DNA from 2 places in the Streptomyces sp. NPDC045846 genome. Region 1 is predicted to be linked to the other one. Evidence: predicted binding sites of a transcription regulator. Region 1 holds the regulator's gene; the other holds the start of a gene.
The links. Region 1 encodes HspR, which represses chaperone genes until heat shock. Its sites were predicted from a motif close to TTGAGNNNNNNNNNCTCAA; they were not measured.

Region 1 (9,150 bases):
CCGAGGACAACCAGCCGTCCGTGCAGATCCAGGTCTACCAGGGCGAGCGCGAGATCGCGGCGTACAACAAGAAGCTCGGGATGTTCGAGCTGACCGGTCTGCCGCCGGCCCCGCGCGGTGTCCCGCAGATCGAGGTCGCCTTCGACATCGACGCCAACGGCATCATGCACGTGACCGCGAAGGACCTCGGCACGGGCAAGGAGCAGAAGATGACCGTCACCGGTGGCTCCTCGCTGCCGAAGGACGAGGTCAACCGGATGCGCGAAGAGGCCGAGAAGTACGCCGAGGAGGACCACGCGCGCCGTGAGGCCGCCGAGTCCCGCAACCAGGGCGAGCAGCTCGTCTACCAGACCGAGAAGTTCCTCAAGGACAACGAGGACAAGGTCCCGGCGGACGTGAAGACCGAGGTCGAGACCGCCGTCGCCGAGCTGAAGGAGAAGCTCAAGGGCGAGGACTCGGCCGAGATCCGCACCGCCACCGAGAAGGTCGCCGCCGTCTCGCAGAAGCTGGGCCAGGCCATGTACGCCGACGCCCAGGCCGCGCAGGGTGCGGCCGCGGGTGCCGAGGGCGCCCAGCAGGCCAAGCCCGAGGACGACGTGGTCGACGCCGAGATCGTCGACGACGAGAAGCCGCACGACACGAAGGGTGGCGCCGCCTGATGACGGAGGAGACCCCGGGCTTCGAGGAGAAGCCCGACGTCCCCTCCGGCGCTCAGGAAGACGCCGAGCCGAAGGCCGCCGACTCCTCCGACGAGGGGAAGGCGGCCCCGGCCGGGGACGCAGCCAAGGACATCGCTCTGCAGGCTCAGCTGGACCAGGCCCAGACGGCGCTCACCGAGCGCACCACGGACCTCCAGCGCCTCCAGGCCGAGTACCAGAACTACCGCCGCCGCGTGGAGCGGGACCGCGTCACGGTCAAGGAGATCGCCGTCGCCGGCCTCCTGACCGAGCTGCTGCCCGTGCTCGACGACATCGGCCGGGCCCGGGAGCACGGCGAGCTGACCGGCGGCTTCAAGTCGGTGGCCGAGTCCCTGGAGACGGTCGCCGCGAAGATGGGCCTCCAGCAGTTCGGCAAGGAGGGCGAGCCCTTCGACCCGACGGTCCACGAGGCCCTGATGCACAGCTACGCGCCGGACGTCACCGAGACGACCTGTGTGGCGATCCTGCAACCGGGTTACAAGATCGGCGAGCGTACGATCCGCCCCGCGCGGGTCGCGGTGGCCGAGCCCCAGCCGGGCGCGGCCAAGGAAGAAAAGTCGAGCGACGAGGAGAGCGGTGGCCCCGACAAGGGCTGACGCAGCGGTCATTGAAGAAGTGATCGTCCGGAAGGAGGGACGTCGATGAACACGAAGGACTTCGTCGAGAAGGACTACTACAAGGTTCTCGGCGTCCCCAAGGACGCCACCGACGCGGAGATCAAGAAGGCGTACCGCAAGCTGGCGCGGGAGAACCACCCCGACGCCAACAAGGGCGACGCCAAGGCGGAGGAGCGCTTCAAGGAGATCTCCGAGGCCAACGACATCCTCGGCGACCCCAAGAAGCGCAAGGAGTACGACGAGGCGCGCGCCCTGTTCGGCAACGGAGGCTTCCGGGCCGGTCCGGGCGCGGGCGGCGGCAGCTTCAACTTCGACCTCGGTGACCTCTTCGGCGGGCAGCAGCCCGGCGGCGCCGGAGCCGGCGGCTTCGGCGGCGGCCTCGGGGACGTGTTCGGCGGCCTGTTCAACCGGGGCGGCGCGGGCGCGGGCACGCGCACCCAGCCGCGCCGGGGGCAGGACCTGGAGTCCGAGGTGACGCTCAGCTTCACCGAGGCGGTCGACGGGGCCACCGTCCCGATCCGGCTGTCCAGCCAGTCCCCCTGCAAGGCCTGTTCGGGCACCGGCGACAAGAACGGCACCCCCCGGGTGTGCCCGACGTGTGTCGGTACCGGCCAGGTCTCGCGCGGCTCGGGCGGCGGCTTCTCGCTGACCGACCCGTGCGTGGACTGCAAGGGCCGCGGCCTGATCGCCGAGAACCCGTGCGACATCTGCAAGGGCAGCGGGCGGGCGCGCTCCTCGCGCACCATGCAGGTCCGCATCCCGGCCGGGGTCAGCAACAACCAGCGCATCCGGCTGCGCGGCAAGGGCGCTCCCGGTGAACGGGGCGGCCCCGCGGGCGACTTGTACGTCGTCGTCCACGTGGACGCGCACCCGGTCTTCGGCCGCAAGGACGACAACCTCACCGTCACGGTGCCGGTCACCTTCGCGGAGGCCGCGCTCGGCGCCGAGGTCAAGGTGCCCACGCTCGGCGGCCCGCCGGTCACCCTGAAACTGCCCGCGGGCACCCCCAACGGCCGTACGATGCGGGCCCGCGGCAAGGGCGCGGTCCGCAAGGACGGCACCCGGGGCGACCTGCTCGTCACGGTCGAGGTGACCGTGCCGAAGGAGCTGGACGACAAGGCCCGCGAGGCCTTGGAGACCTTCCGCGAGGCGACCGCGGGCGAGGACCCGCGGGCAGAGCTGTTCCAGGCCGCGAAGGGAGCATGAGATGGACCCCCGCCAGCGTCGGCAGTCCCCGTTCGGGGGCCGGGCGTACGAGTTGAACGACGAGACGCCGGTGTACGTCATCTCGGTGGCGGCCCAGCTCTCCGGTCTGCATCCGCAGACCCTGCGGCAGTACGACCGCCTCGGCCTGGTCTCGCCCGACCGCACGGCCGGGCGCGGCCGGCGGTACTCGGCCCGCGACATCGAACTGCTGCGTACGGTGCAGCAGTTGTCGCAGAACGAGGGCATCAACCTGGCGGGCATCAAGCGCATCATCGAGCTGGAGAACCAGGTCGCGGCGCTCCAGGCCCGGGTCGCCGAGCTGTCCTCGGCGGTCGAGGGCGCGGCCGTCGCGATGCAGCAGCGCGAGGCCCAGGTGCACGCCTCCTACCGCCGGGACCTGGTCCCGTACCAGGACGTGCAGCAGGCCGGCGCGCTGGTCGTCTGGCGGCCCAAGAGACCGTCGGAGTAAGGCGGTTGGCCCCGGCCCCCGTACGCGCGTGAGAAGGCCCGCCGTTCCCTTCCGGGGCGGCGGGCCTTCGCGTGCCCGGTGATCTCCGTGAAGCGGGGTCCCGTTGGGGATATGGTCATCGGGCTCGGTCGCAGGGAGGCGGGGGAGAGGATGTCTGAGCAGGTGGCGCATCCGCACGGGGCGGACCGGCTGTGCCCGGCCGGGGAACGGGCGTACGCGGACGCGCTGCGGGCCGGGCGCATCGCACGGGAGAACGTGGGCGACGCCACCTGCCTGATCGACCTGGGGCTGCTGCACCCGGACCCGGGCGCCCTCCAGTGGCTGCTTCCGACCTCGCCGCAGACGGTGATGGCGCGCCTGCTGCGCGGCATCCACGAGGACATCGCGGCGAGCCAGGCCCGGACGGGTGTGGTGGCGGCGGCGTTCGAGCGCTTCGCCGCGCTGGACGCGCCCGCGTCGGCCGGTACCGAGGCCATCCGCGTCCTGGACGGCATCCCCCGCATCAACGCGGCCATCGACGACGCCATCGCCGGCTGCGCCACCGAGGCGCTCACCATCCAGCCGCGCGGCATCCGCCCCGAGCACATCCTGTCGCAGGCGCTGCCGCGGGCCCTGGACATGGTGGGGCGCGGGGTGCGGATGCGCACCCTGTACACGCACGTCGCCCGCTACGGCACCGGCCTCACCGACTACCTGCGGCAGCTGGAGGGCCACGCGGTCGAGGTGCGCACCCTGGACGAAGTCACCGACCGGCTGCTCCTGTTCGACCGTACGGTGGCGATCATCCCGGCCGCCGCGGACGACAGCAGCGCCCTTGAGCTGCGGCACCCGGCGCTGGTGGAGTACCTGGCCACCGTCTTCGAGCGGCTGTGGCGGCTCGCGGTGCCGATGACCGAGTCGGTGCCGGCCGCCACCGACATCGAGGGCGTCACCCATCGCGAGCGGGTCATCGCGGCGCTGCTCGCGGAGGGACACCAGGACGCGGTGATAGCCCAGCGGCTCGGCATCAGCGTGCGCACCTGCCGCCACCACATCAGCCGCCTCGCCGACGTGCTGGGCAGTTCGAGCCGCACCCAACTAGGCGTCCGCATCGCGCAGTCGGGCCTGGACGCGCACCCCCGCTAGTCCCGGGAGCGCTCGACATCTGGACATGTCAAGCTTTAATCCACCTCCGGTTGATGCAGTGCAGCAACATGATGGTGGTGGCCCGGCGGCTCCGGATGCATCGTGGTGTTCAGTATGAGCAGCTCACCTCGGGGGGACGCGGGGCCGGGAAGCGGCGAGGTGGACGCCGCGGCCGCGGCTCTGCTCGTGCGCGGCGTCCACGACGACCTGGCCGACGCGGAGCGCCGCGCGGGCGCGGTCGCCGAGGCCTTCGAGCGGTACGCGTCGATCGGCCTGCCCGCCGCCGAGCCCTGCGCGACCGTCCGGGTCCTGGACGGCTTCGAGCGGATCGACGCGGCCATCGCCGGGGCGTCGGCCGCGTGCGGCACCGAGATGCTGACCGTGCAGCCCAACGGGATCCGCTCGCCCAGCATCCTGGCGCACGCCTCGACGCGCGACCCGGCGCTGGTGGCGCGCGGCGCCCGGATGCGCACCCTGTACACGCACGTGGCCCGCTACGGGCACGCCCTGAACGCCTATCTGGAGCGGCTGGGCGACGGCGCGGAGGTGCGCACCCTGGACGAGGTCCCCGACCGCATGATGATCTTCGACCGGGAGGTGGCGTTCCTGCCCGCCAACCCGGACCGCACCAGCGCCCTGGAACTGCGCCAACCCGCCCTCGTCGGCCACCTGGTGAGCGTCTTCGAGTCGCTGTGGAGCCGGGCCGTCCCGCTCGCCGATCCGGTACCGGCGGCGACCGGCATCAGCGGCATCACCCATCGCGAGCGGGTCATCGCGGCGCTGCTCGCCGAGGGGCACCAGGACGCGGTCGTCGCCGAGCGGCTCGGCATCAGCGTGCGCACCTGCCGCCACCACATCGGCCGGCTCGCCGAGGCGCTCGGCAGCTCCAGCCGGGCCCAACTCGGCGTGCGCATCGCCCGGGCCGGGCTCGGCGGTCCCCCGCACCCCGGCGCCCCGCGGTGACGGCCTCAGGCGTCCTGGTCGAGGATGCCGGACTGGGCGATGAGGAAGCCGAGTTGGGCCCGGCTGCCGCTGCCGAGCGCGGCCGCCAGCTTGGCGATGTGCGCGCGGCAGGTGCGTACGTTCATGCCGAGGCGGCGGGCGATGGCCTCGTCCACGTGGCCCTCCACCAGGAGCTTGGCGATGGAGCGCTGGACGCCGGTGATGCCGGCCGTCTCCAGGTGGTAGGGCACTTCGTCGTCCCAGGGGACGGCGTACTGCCAGAACTGGTCGAAGACGCCCACCAGGTACTGCACGAGCCCCTCGTGGCGCAGTTCCAGGGCGACTTGGCGGTCGCTGCGCGCGGGGATGAAGGCGACCTTGCGGTCCATGATGATGAGCCGGTCGATGATCTCCTCCAGGGTCCGCACCTCCAGACCGTACGGAGTGATCCGCTCCACGTAGCCGATGGTGGCGGAGTGGTGGCGGGCGGTGTGCTGGTAGAGGGTGCGCATCTCGACACCGCGGGCGATCAGCGGCTCGATGCGGCGCAGTCCGGCCTCGAAGGTCTCGGGGCGGCGGCCGCTGCCGGGCTGGATGACGAGGAGTTCCTCGCTGCACTCGTCGATCACGCGGTCGAGCGTCGCGTTGATCAGTTCCAGGCCTTCGAGGACGGTGATCGCGTGGGTGCCGCTGAGCGAGGGCGTCGCGATCGACATGAACGGCTCGAAGGTGTCGGCGAGGGCGACCGAGAGGTTCCTGCGTTCCTGGATCTCGCGTTCCAGCGGCTGGGTCAGCAGGTTGAGCACCACCGTGGGCGGAACCGGGCGCAGCAGCTGGGCGTCGTCGGGATCGGGGCGCAGCAGGGTGAGGTCGACCAGACACGGGGCGGAGTCGGCCTCTGAGCGGGTAATCCCGCCTGTGCGCAGGGCAAGGGCGTACAGAGCCGTTCCCGTCTCGCACAGATCGACCGGGCCGTGATCGTGTCCTATGTGCCCCTGTTTCAACCTAGTTGCACCCCCCTCATCCTTTTGAATTACAGGAACATGATGCCTGGCTGCGCTGGTGCAAGTGGCCGGAGTGGGCCATCGTCGTATCCGCGGGGGGAGGTAATGATCAAAAGAGGTGGAGATCGGCCATGAGCAGGATGGTTCGAGCACTAAGCACGACAGCCGTTGTGGCGGCTGCTCTCTGCGCTCTCTCGGCGCCTGGGGACCTCACTTGGGAGACCCACCCCGCGAACTCCGGAGTCGCGACCGCCCAGGACCCCACCTGGGAGATCGCACCGAGGACCGTGGCGATAGGCGCGGACCTCACCTGGGAGTCCGCTCCTGCGGGTGCTGTCGCATGAGCTTTCCGCCCGACGACCGCACCTTCCGGCGCGAAATGGCCACGGCCTACCGCTCGGGGTGGCATTTCATCGACCTCGCCACGGCAGTTCCGCATCGTGGCGATTCGTTGACGGTCACCCTGCTCGGTGAGCCGATCCTGATCGCCCGTGAGGACGACGAGGACGTCCGTGCCTACCGGTGCCTGCGCCGGCCGCGCGGGGCACCGCAGCCCATCCGCTGCGTGGTCCGGTACGGCATGGTCTTCGTGAACCTCGACCAACGTGACCACCAGCTTTTCGAGTCGGAGGCCCAACCCGATTCATCCACCGCCACCCCCCGCAGTGCCTGACGCGATCCCCCGTCGTTGTACATCGCGCAGGCGCTTCCCCCACACAGCGGCGCCATCGTGGACCTGAACACGGTGGCGCCGCTGTGCTGTCCGGGTACGGATCAGGTGTTGCCCATCGCCCTGGTCAGCCTGATCTCGATGAGCACCCGGTCCGGGTTCGGGGCCGGGGTCCGCTGGTAGCGCTCCGCGTAGCGCTCCACCGCCTCCGCGATCAGCTCGGGCTCCGTGCGCACCACCGCGCGCCCCTCCAGCGTCGCCCAGCGCCTGCCCTCCAGCTGGCAGACCGCGACCCGCGCGCCCGCCGGGTCCGCCGCGACCGCGGCCACAATGTTGGCGACTTTTCGGCTCCTGCGGTTGCAGATGACGCGCGCCAGCCCCGCCTCCGGGTCGTACGTCACCCCCACCGGCGCCACGTGCGGCGAACCGTCCGGCCGGGGCGTGGTCAAGGTGCAGAGGTGGCGCTCCCGCCAGAAGCTGAGATAGGCGCTGTCGGGATTGCGTACGTCGGTGGCCATGGTCCGGAAATCTAGCGGCCGCCCTTCCTTCGGCTCACCTTGAGCGGAATAGGCTCAACTTTGTGTACGTTGGAAGGGTCATAGGCGGTGAAGCCATGCCCAGTCGTACGACGAGGAGGAGCGAACACACGTGGATGCCGAGCTGACGAACAAGAGCCGGGACGCGATCAACGCCGCGAGCAACCGCGCCGTCGCCGGGGGACACCCGGATCTGACCCCCGCGCATCTGCTGCTCGCGCTCCTGGAGGGCCAGGACAACGAGAACATCGTCGACCTGCTGGCCGCCGTGGACGCCGACCAGGCCGCCGTGCGCTCCGGCGCGGAGCGGATCCTCGCCGGGCTCCCCAGCGTGACCGGCTCCACCGTGGCCCCGCCCCAGCCCAACCGCGAACTGCTCGCCGTCATCGCGGACGCGTCGCAGCGCGCCAAGGAGCTGGGCGACGACTACCTCTCCACCGAGCACCTGCTCATCGGCCTGGCGGCCAAGGGCGGGCAGGCCGGTGAGATCCTCTCCCAGCAGGGGGCGAGCGCGAAGAAGCTCCTTGAGGCGTTCGAGACGAGCAGGGGAGGGCGCCGGGTGACCACACCCGACCCGGAGGGTCAGTACAAGGCGCTGGAGAAGTTCGGTACGGACTTCACGGCGGCCGCCCGCGAGGGCAAGCTCGACCCGGTCATCGGCCGGGACCAGGAGATCCGCCGGGTCGTGCAGGTGCTGTCCCGGCGCACCAAGAACAACCCGGTGCTCATCGGCGAGCCCGGCGTCGGCAAGACCGCCGTCGTCGAGGGCCTCGCCCAGCGCATCGTGAAGGGCGATGTGCCGGAGTCGCTGAAGAACAAGCGGCTGGTCTCGCTCGACCTCGGCGCGATGGTCGCGGGCGCGAAGTACCGCGGCGAGTTCGAGGAGCGCCTCAAGACCGTCCTCTCCGAGATCAAGGAGAGCGACGGCCAGATCATCACGTTCATCGACGAGCTGCACACCGTCGTCGGCGCGGGCGCCGGCGGCGACTCCGCGATGGACGCGGGCAACATGCTCAAGCCCATGCTGGCGCGCGGCGAGCTGCGCATGGTCGGTGCGACCACCCTCGACGAGTACCGCGAGCGCATCGAGAAGGACCCGGCGCTCGAACGCCGCTTCCAGCAGGTGCTTGTCGCGGAGCCGAGCGTCGAGGACACCATCGCGATCCTGCGCGGGCTCAAGGGCCGGTACGAGGCGCACCACAAGGTGCAGATCGCGGACAGCGCGCTGGTCGCGGCCGCGACGCTCTCCGACCGGTACATCACCTCCCGCTTCCTGCCCGACAAGGCGATCGACCTCGTCGACGAGGCGGCCTCCCGGCTGCGGATGGAGATCGACTCCTCGCCGGTCGAGATCGACGAACTCCAGCGCGCCGTCGACCGGTTGCGCATGGAGGAGCTGGCGCTGAAGAACGAGACCGACGCCGGCTCGGTGCAGCGCCTGGACAAGCTGCGCAAGGACCTCGCCGACAAGGAGGAGGAGCTGCGCGGCCTGACCGCCCGCTGGGAGAAGGAGAAGCAGGGCCTCAACCGGGTCGGTGAGCTCAAGGAGAAGCTCGACGAGCTGCGCGGCCAGGCCGAACGCGCCCAGCGCGACGGCGACTTCGACTCCGCCTCCAAGCTCCTGTACGGCGAAATCCCGGGTCTGGAGCGGGAGTTGGAGGAGGCCGCCGAGGCCGAGGCCGAGCAGGAGAAGTCCAAGGACGCCAAGGACACGATGGTCAAGGAGGAGGTCGGCCCCGACGACATCGCGGACGTGGTCGGCGCCTGGACCGGCATCCCCGCCGGGCGCCTGCTCGAAGGCGAGACGCAGAAGCTCCTCCGCATGGAGGCCGAGCTGGGCAAGCGCCTGATCGGCCAGTCCGAGGCGGTGCAGGCGGTCTCGG
Region 2 (9,150 bases), on a different contig from region 1:
AACCCCTACTTCGCCCAGCAGTACAACGGCTCGTACAACGTCGGCATGATCCGCGGGTCCTACCACTTCGCGACCCCGGACACGACGAACGGCGCCGCCCAGGCGGACTACTTCGTGGACCACGGCGGCGGCTGGTCGCGCGACGGCCGGACCCTGCCGGGCGCGCTCGACATCGAGTGGAACCCGTACGGCGACGCCTGCTACGGCAAGTCGGCGGCCCAGATGGTCGGCTGGATCGGCGACTTCGTCAACGAGTACCGGGCCCGCACCGGACGCGACGCGGTCATCTACACCGCGGCCAGCTGGTGGAGCCAGTGCACCGGCAACTCGGCGGCCTTCGGCTCCACCGACCCGCTCTGGATCGCCCGCTACAACACCGACCCGGGCACCCTTCCGGCCGGCTGGGGCTACTACACGATGTGGCAGTACACGTCGTCCGGCCCGACGGTCGGCGACCACTCCCGGTTCAACGGGGCGTACGACCGGCTCCAGGCGCTCGCCAACGGCTGACCCGGTCCTCCTCGGAGAGCGGGGCCCCCGGCGCTGCGTAGCCGGGGGCCCTTTCATCTGCCCGTACGGACCACTTCTCGCACACCTGACCCCATCTCGCCCCCGGCATGAGTCAGGATGGGGGGCATGCGCAGGTTGGGAGCGGTGTGGCGGGCGGTGGCCCTGGCGGCGGCCGTCGTGGTCGGCGGCGCGGGATGCGGCGGCCCTGCGGCCTCCTCACCGCAGCCGGAGAAGTCGCCGAGCGCCGCCCCTCCCCCGGGGTCCGCGACCCAGAGCAACGCCGTGCCCGCCGAGCGGACCCCGTCCGTCGGCGTCCTGGTCACCGGCGACAGCCACTTCTGCACGGCGAGCGTGGTGGACAGCCCGCGGGGCAACGTGATCGCCACCGCCGCGCACTGCACCAACGACTTCGCGTCCGGCACGCTGGAGTTCGCGCCCGGCTTCACCGGCGCCGCCAAGGGGACCTATCCGTACGGGAAGTGGAAGGTGCGGGCCGTCCAGGTCGACGACCGGTGGACCTCGGACCAGGACGACTCGGTGGACTACGCCTTCCTCACCGTCGAGCCGGACGGCCAGGGCCGCAGCGTGCAGAGCGTGGTCGGCGCCTCGACGCCGGACTGGGGCGCGGGTCCCGACCAGCGGGTGACCGTCGTCGGCTATCCGCTGGAGGACCACAACCCCCAGAACCGCCCCATCGCCTGCACCACCGACGTGCACCGCGACCCGGACCTCGCCGCCATGCTGCTGATGCACTGCGGGGGTTTCTGGGAGGGCACGAGCGGCAGCCCCTGGCTGGTCGGCTACCAGGGCGCGGACCGGCTCGGCCGGATCATCGGGGTGCTGAGCGGCGGCGACACCGACGTCGAATCGACGGCGGTCCTGTTCGACGCGAAGGCCCGCTCGCTGTACGAGCGGGCCACCCAGGCCTGAGAGGGGTGCGGGGACCGGGGCCCTCAGGCCCCCGTCCCCGCGCCCGAAGCCGTCACGCGGCCGCGGCGACGGCGACCTCCGCCGGGGAGAGCGCGATCTCCAGGACCTGGCGCACGTCCGTCACGGGATGGACCTCCAGCTTCTCCAGGACCTCCGCCGGGACGTCGTCCAGGTCGGCCTCGTTCCGCTTGGGGATCACCACGGTCGTGATCCCGGCCCGGTGCGCGGCCAGCAGCTTCTGCTTCACACCGCCGATCGGCAGCACCCGCCCGGTCAGCGACACCTCGCCGGTCATCGCCACATCGGTACGGACCTGCCGCCCGGACAGCAGCGAGGACAGCGCGGTGACCAGGGTGATGCCGGCGCTCGGGCCGTCCTTGGGGACCGCGCCCGCCGGGAAGTGGACGTGCACGCCCCGGTCCTTCAAGTCCCCGACGGGGAGCTCCAGCTCGGCCCCGTGCGAGCGCAGGAAGCTCAGCGCGATCTGCGCGGACTCCTTCATCACGTCACCGAGCTGGCCGGTGAGGGTCAGACCCGCCGCCCCCGTCTCCGGGTCGGCGAGGGAGGCCTCGACGAACAGCACGTCGCCGCCCGCCCCGGTGACGGCGAGGCCGGTGGCCACGCCCGGCACCGCGGTGCGCCGCTCGGCCGGGTCCTGGGCGGACTCGGGCACGTGGTGCGGACGCCCGATCAGGCTCCTCAGCTCGTCCGGCGTGATGGTGAACGGCAGCTCCCGCTGCCCCAGTTCGTGCTGGGCCGCGACCTTGCGGAGCAGCCGGGAGATCGAGCGCTCCAGGTTCCGTACGCCCGCCTCCCGGGTGTACTCCCCCGCGAGCCTGCGCAGCGCGGCGTCCTCCAGGACGACCTCGCCGGACCCGAGACCGGCCCGCTCCAGCTGGCGCGGGAGCAGGTGGTCCCGGGCGATGACGACCTTCTCGTCCTCGGTGTAGCCGTCGAGGCGGACCAGCTCCATGCGGTCGAGCAGGGCCTCCGGGATGGCTTCGAGGACGTTGGCGGTGGCCAGGAAGACCACGTCGCTCAGGTCGAGCTCGACCTCCAGGTAGTGGTCGCGGAAGGTGTGGTTCTGCGCCGGGTCGAGGACTTCGAGCAGCGCGGCCGCCGGGTCGCCCCGGAAGTCGGAGCCCACCTTGTCGATCTCGTCGAGCAGCACGACCGGGTTCATGGACCCGGCCTCCTTGATGGCCCGGACGATCCGGCCGGGCAGGGCGCCGACGTAGGTGCGGCGGTGGCCGCGGATCTCGGCCTCGTCGCGGACGCCGCCGAGCGCGACGCGGACGAACTTGCGGCCCATGGCGTGGGCCACGGACTCGCCGAGCGAGGTCTTGCCGACGCCGGGAGGGCCGACGAGCGCGAGCACGGCGCCGCCCCGGCGCCCGCCCACGACCCCGAGCCCCCGGTCGGCGCGCCGCTTGCGGACCGCCAGGTACTCGGTGATGCGCTCCTTCACGTCGTCCAGGCCGGCGTGCTCGGCGTCGAGCACCGCCCGGGCGCCGCGGATGTCGTACACGTCCTCGGTGGTGTCGTTCCAGGGCAGTTCGAGGACGGTGTCGAGCCAGGTGCGGATCCAGGAGCCCTCCGGCGACTGGTCGCTGGAGCGCTCCAGCTTGTCGACCTCCTTGAGGGCGGCCTCGCGGACCTTCTCGGGCAGGTCGGCGGCCTCGACGCGGGCGCGGTAGTCGTCGCTCTCGTCCTCCTGGCCGCCGTCGCCGTTGAGCTCGCGCAGCTCCTTGCGCACGGCGTCGAGCTGGCGCCGCAGCAGGAACTCGCGCTGCTGCTTGTCGACGCCCTCCTGGACGTCCTTGGCGATGGACTCGGCGACCTCCTGCTCGGCGAGGTGCTCGCGGAGCTGCTCGGTGGCGAGCCTGAGGCGCGCCACCGGGTCGCTCGCCTCCAGGAGCTCGACCTTCTGGGCGGTGGTGAGGAACGGCGAGTAGCCGGAGTTGTCGGCGAGCGCGGAGACGCCCTCGATCTGCTGGACCCGGTCGACGACCTGCCAGGCGCCGCGCCTCTTCAGCCAGTCGGTGGCCAGCGCCTTGTACTCCTTGACCAGCTCGGTCACCTGGCCGGGCAGCGGGTCGGGCAGGGTCTCCTCGACCCGGGTGCCCTCCACCCACAGCGCGGCGCCGGGCCCGGTGGTGCCGGCCCCGATGCGCACCCGGTGGCGGCCCCGGATGAGGGCGCCCGGGTCGCCGTCGGAGAGCCGTCCCACCTGCTCGACGGTCCCCAGCACACCGGTCCCCGCGTACGTCCCGTCGATGCGCGGCACGAGCAGCACCTGCGGCTTGCCCGCGTCGGGCCGCGCGGCGGCCTGCGCGGCCTCGACGGCGGCCCGCACCTCGGCATCGGACAGGTCGAGCGGAACCACCATGCCGGGCAGCACGACCTCGTCGTCGAGCGGCAGCACGGGCAGGTTGGACGGTGTGTACGCCGTGGACTCGGTAGCCATGATCTCCCCTTCGGCAGTCAAGTTGAGCTATGCCGACTCAATGCATGTGAGTCGAGGAATGTTCCCCGAGCCGTGTTCGCTCTGAGCGATCACCGGCAGGCTCCCCAGAATGTAAGGTTCTCTCACTGAATCCATCCATTACCACTCAGGGGGCACACCATGACGGCGACGGCGACCACGGCACCGGAGCGAGCCACCGTCGAGACGCTCGTGCGGGCCTGGATCGAGGGCTGGATCGTGTCGCGCGGCACCTCCGACCCGATCGACCGGCCGTGGGGCTGGACGATCGACGCCGGACAGGCCAACCACGTGTCGCGCCATGTGCTTCCCGCCCCCGCCGAGGCGGACGTCCGCGCGCTGGTGGCCGCCACGAGCGCGCCGGGCACGTGGCTGAAGCTGTTCGCCGACGACGACACCGTGCGGCCCTGGATCGGCGCGGGCTGGCACTTCGACAAGCCGGGCTTCCTGATGACGCTCCCGCTCACCGCCGAGCGGCCCGAGGTTCCGGCCGGATACACGCTCACGTCCTGGACCCGGGGCGGTGTCACACGGGTTCTGGTCCGCACCGCGCAGGGCCACTTCGCCGCGCGCGGCCAGGTCGCGCCGACGGGCTCGACGGCCGTCGCCGACCAGATCGAGACCGCCCCCGACCACCAGCGCCGCGGCCTTGGCAGCCTGGTCATGCGCACCCTGCAGAACACGGCGCACGAGGCGGGCGCCACCACGGGGATCCTGGTGGGCACCCCGCAGGGCCGCTCCCTCTACACCGCACTGGGCTGGCGCACGCACGCCCCCATGGCGAGCCTGTACTTCAGGCCGACGCAGGACTGAGCGCCCGGCGGCCGCTCAGCCGCCCGCCACTCCGGCGCCCGCCCGGCGCACCGCGGGCCAGCAGGCCAGGCCCACCAGGAGGGCTATCGGGTGCCCCCAGGCCGCCAGCGGCTCGACCATGTCCAGCAGGTCGTCCACCAGGAGCACGGCCACCACGGCCAGCGTGGTCCAGCGGAAGAGCGGCGCGAGCAGCCCGGTCAGGGCGCCGACCGTGGCCATCAGGCCGAAGCTGATCCCGTAGTCGAGCCGGTGCAGGGAACTCTCGGGGAGGTGGCCGGCCAGCACCGACAGAGCGACCGGGATCTCGGTCGCCAGCGTCGCGACGACATGGCCGAGCAGGAAGACGCCCGCCGTGCGCCAGCCGCCGATGCGCCGCTCCAGCGCGGCCAGCACGAAGATGAACACCACCGCGTACGGAGAGGCGATCCCTCCCGCGATCCACAGCGCGCTCGCGAAGATCGTCGGGACCGGCGCCGTGGAGAGGTGGGCCACGTCGGTGCTCGACCCCTGGAGCAGCGCGTCCACCGTGTCCGGGTCGCCGTAGTCGGTGTACAGCGACGTCGCCAGGAGCAGCAGGGCGTAGCCGAAGGCGAACGGCGTCGCGGACGGGGAGGGCAGGGTCCGCCGGGCCCGGGCGAGCCCGCCGCGCAGACCGGCGGCCCGGGGAGCGGGCAGCGCTTCGGGCTCGGACCTCGGGCGCTGCGCGGGCATCGCGTCGAGGGGACCGGCCGGCACGGCGGCGGCCGCGGTGCCCGCGGGTGCGGCGGGCGGGGATCCCGCCGGGGCCGCGGACCGGCGGGTGTCGAGCGGGTGCACCGGGAGAGGCCCCTTCCCCGGGCCGCGGCGCGCGCGTCCCGAACCAAGCCACGCCCGCGTTCTTCGGCCGTGTTCCGTCTTCGTGTGCCGTGTTCCGTACTCGTCTACGTCCCTACAACGGCCCACCTTCCGCGAACGACTCCTGCCCCGTCTATGGCGTGCGCCACACCGGACAACCTTTGACGCCTCCTGAGCGTCGGCCCGCCAACTCGCGTGCGCGGCGCCGCCGGACGCGGCATCCTCTGCGGCATGGACGACATCGCCACCCTCGACCGGCGCCAGGGACCCCACGGGGAAGTCGTGCTGCGGCAGCGCGGGGCGCATTTCGAGATCATCGCCAACGGGTGCTTCCTCATGGACACTTCGGACGGCCGCTCGGAATGCCTGCTCATCGATGCGGCGTACGACACACTTTCGCCAGGCGCCTCCCGGCCCTCCGTTCTCATCGGCGGACTCGGCGTCGGCTTCTCCCTCGCACATGCGGCCCAGGACCCCCGCTGGGGCCAAATCGCCGTGGTGGAGAGGGAGGAGGCCATCATCGACTGGCACCGCGCGGGTCCACTCGGCGCCATTTCCGGCCCGGCTCTGTCCGATTCCCGTACGCGGATCATCCCTGCCGATCTGGTCGAATACGTACGTACCGCGCAGGACACCTTCGACGCGCTCTGCCTCGACATCGACAACGGGCCCGACTGGACCGTCACCGAGGGCAACGGCGGACTGTACTCACCGGCCGGACTCGCCCACTGCGTACGGCGGTTGAACCCCGGCGGGGTGCTCGCCGTCTGGTCCGCGCAGCCCTCCCCCGCCTTTGAACAGGCTCTCCGGAATGCCGGATTCACCGGGGTAAATACCAGAGAGGTGCGAGTTGCCCGGGGCGTCCCTGACGTGGTCCATCTCGGCGTTCGCCCTGCGTAGCCGAGATACGGAAAGTGCCTCTAGTCTCTGACCGACACAGGGGATCACCCCACGGATCCCCGGGCGAGCACAGTCAGGGCGGGGCAACCGATGGAGCAGACACACACCGGCCACAACGGCGTCGCGGCGACCCCCGGCGCCCAGCGCAGGGTGCTGGTCGTCGAGGACGACACGACGATCGTCGACGCCATCGCGGCCCGTCTGCGGGCCGAGGGCTTCCAGGTGCAGACGGCCGTCGACGGCCCCGCCGCCGTCGACACGGCCGAGGCCTGGCAGCCGGACCTGATGGTCCTCGACATCATGCTGCCGGGCTTCGACGGCCTGGAGGTCTGCCGCCGGGTCCAGGCCCGTCGGCCCGTGCCGGTCCTCATGCTGACGGCCCGCGACGACGAGACGGACATGCTGGTCGGGCTCGGCGTCGGCGCGGACGACTACATGACCAAGCCGTTCTCGATGCGCGAGCTGGCGGCCCGGGTGCACGTCCTGCTGCGCCGGGTGGAGCGGGCCGCGCTGGCCGCCACCACACCGCGCACGGGCATACTCCGCCTCGGCGAGCTGGAGATCGACCACGCGCAGCGCCGGGTCCGGGTGCGCGGCGAGGACGTGCACCTGACGCCGACCGAGTTCGACCTGCTGAGCTGCCTGGCGAACACGCCGCGCGCGGTGCTCTCCCGCGAGCAGCTGCTCGCCGAGGTGTGGGACTGGGCCGACGCGTCCGGCACCCGGACCGTGGACAGCCACATCAAGGCGCTGCGCCGGAAGATCGGGGCCGAGCGCATCCGTACGGTCCACGGCGTCGGCTACGCGCTGGAGACCCCGGCGCCATGAGCCGGGCCGGAGACCGGGCCCGGCAGCTGCGCGGCAGCGGCGAGCGGCCCGGCTGGGACGAGCCGGCCAGACGGGGCAGGTGGGCGAGGGCCGGGCGAGGACTGCGCGGCCGGGTCGCGGCCGGGCTGCGCTCGGTCTCCATATCGATCAAGACGAAGCTCGGCACGCTGGTCGTGGTCTCCGTCTTCATCACCACCGGGCTGCTCATGGTGGCCCTGCAGACCCGCACCGAACTGCGCTTCATCACCGTCTTCTCGGTGATAGCGACCCTGCTGATCACCCAGTTCGTCGCGCACGGGCTCACCGCCCCGCTGGACGAGATGAACACCGTGGCCCGCGCCATCTCGCACGGGGACTACACGCGCCGGGTGCGCGGCGCCGACCGGCGCGACGAGCTCGGCGACCTCGCGGGCACCATCAACCGCATGGCCGACGACCTGGAGGCCGTGGACCGGCACCGCAAGGAACTCGTGGCGAATGTCTCGCACGAGCTGCGCACGCCCATCGCGGCGCTGCGGGCGGTCCTGGAGAACGTGGTGGACGGGGTCTCCGCCGCCGACCCCGAGACGATGCGCACGGCCCTCAAGCAGACCGAGCGCCTGGGCCGCCTGGTCGAGACGCTCCTCGACCTCTCCCGCCTGGACAACGGCGTGGTGACCCTGCGGGCCCACCGCTTCGAGGTGTGGCCGTACCTGTCGGGCGTCCTCAAGGAGGCCAACCTGGCGGCCGCCCAGCGCAAGCTGTCCTCCGGCTCGGGCAACCACCAGCGCGCCGACGTCCACCTCCACCTCGACGTCTCGCCGCCCGAGCTGACCGCGCACGCGGACGCGGAGCGGCTGCACCAGGTAGTGGCGAATCTCATCGACAACGCCGTCAAGCACTCCCCGCCGCACGGCCGCGTGACGGTGCGGGCCCGGCGCGGCCCGCAGCCCGAGTCGCTCGATCTCGAGGTCCTGGACGAGGGGCCCGGCATACCGCAGTCGGAGTGGCACCGGGTCTTCGAACGGTTCAACCGCGGCACCGCCCCCTCTCCGCACGGCCCGGGCAGCGACGGCGGCACGGGGCTCGGCCTCGCCATCGCGCGCTGGGCGGTGGATCTTCACGGTGGCCGGATCGGCGTGGCCGAATCCGCCCGGGGCTGCCGGATCCAGGTCACCCTCCCGGGCACCCCCCGGCAGCAAAGTTGACGTAAAGTTCGAACCGGAAGCGGCCGTTCTGCGTGGTCTTCGGCAGAAGAGGTCGTTCCGGGGTGCGGTCCAGCGGGCCGTGGCCGCACTGTCGCGTACCCGAAGGGGCTCGCGCAGGAGCGGAACCACGCTTGTTTCCCGCCATTTCGCGCCCTGAAACCAGGGTTCCGATGTGACTTACGCGACTGTGGCATGCCCGGCCTGCACGTCCAGGCCAGGGAGGCGTAGCCTTTATTTCCGCTGTCCATCACCTTGTGAAGCGGAAGAGGGCGGTTACCGCCGTGTCGTCTCAGTCCCCCAGTAATTCGAGCGTCTCGACCGACCAAGACGGGCAGGGCAAGAACCCTGCGGCCGGCTTTGGTGCCAATGAGTGGCTTGTCGACGAGATCTATCAGCAGTACCTCCAGGACCCCAATTCGGTCGACCGTGCCTGGTGGGACTTCTTCGCCGACTACAAGCCGGGCGCCACCGGCACGGCGGACAACCCTGTTCAGGGTGCTCCCACCGCGGCCCCGGCAGCCGCGCCTGCCGCCGCCGCTCCGGCCGCGCCCGCCGCCCCGGCCCAGGCCGCCCCGGCGCCCGCGGCACCGGCCACCCCGGCCGCCGCTCCGGCACCGGCCAAGGCCGCCGCGCCCGCTCCGGCCAAGCCCGCGGCCGCGCCCG

Region 2: lon (endopeptidase La) is a predicted target of HspR. The motif match lies at 3,930-3,948, and genes of this name have one in related genera.

Annotation. Positions count from the first base shown of each region.
Region 1 covers NZ_JBWKKJ010000004.1:245,140-254,289, reverse strand. The annotation lists gene dnaK (molecular chaperone DnaK) at 1-659, shown strand, start outside; gene grpE (nucleotide exchange factor GrpE) at 659-1,294, shown strand; gene dnaJ (molecular chaperone DnaJ) at 1,340-2,521, shown strand; gene AC07F3_RS13380 (heat shock protein transcriptional repressor HspR) at 2,523-2,990, shown strand; gene AC07F3_RS13375 (LuxR C-terminal-related transcriptional regulator) at 3,141-4,115, shown strand; gene AC07F3_RS13370 (helix-turn-helix transcriptional regulator) at 4,230-5,078, shown strand; gene AC07F3_RS13365 (helix-turn-helix transcriptional regulator) at 5,084-6,061, opposite strand; gene AC07F3_RS13360 (Rieske (2Fe-2S) protein) at 6,402-6,734, shown strand; gene AC07F3_RS13355 (pyridoxamine 5'-phosphate oxidase family protein) at 6,836-7,249, opposite strand; gene clpB (ATP-dependent chaperone ClpB) at 7,380-9,150, shown strand, end outside.
Region 2 covers NZ_JBWKKJ010000007.1:36,542-45,691, forward strand. The annotation lists gene AC07F3_RS20410 (lysozyme) at 1-510, shown strand, start outside; gene AC07F3_RS20415 (trypsin-like serine peptidase) at 637-1,440, shown strand; gene lon (endopeptidase La) at 1,493-3,907, opposite strand; gene AC07F3_RS20425 (GNAT family N-acetyltransferase) at 4,067-4,738, shown strand; gene AC07F3_RS20430 (rhomboid-like protein) at 4,754-5,554, opposite strand; gene AC07F3_RS20435 (spermidine synthase family protein) at 5,804-6,472, shown strand; gene AC07F3_RS20440 (response regulator transcription factor) at 6,563-7,300, shown strand; gene AC07F3_RS20445 (HAMP domain-containing sensor histidine kinase) at 7,297-8,487, shown strand; gene AC07F3_RS20450 (multifunctional oxoglutarate decarboxylase/oxoglutarate dehydrogenase thiamine pyrophosphate-binding subunit/dihydrolipoyllysine-residue succinyltransferase subunit) at 8,769-9,150, shown strand, end outside.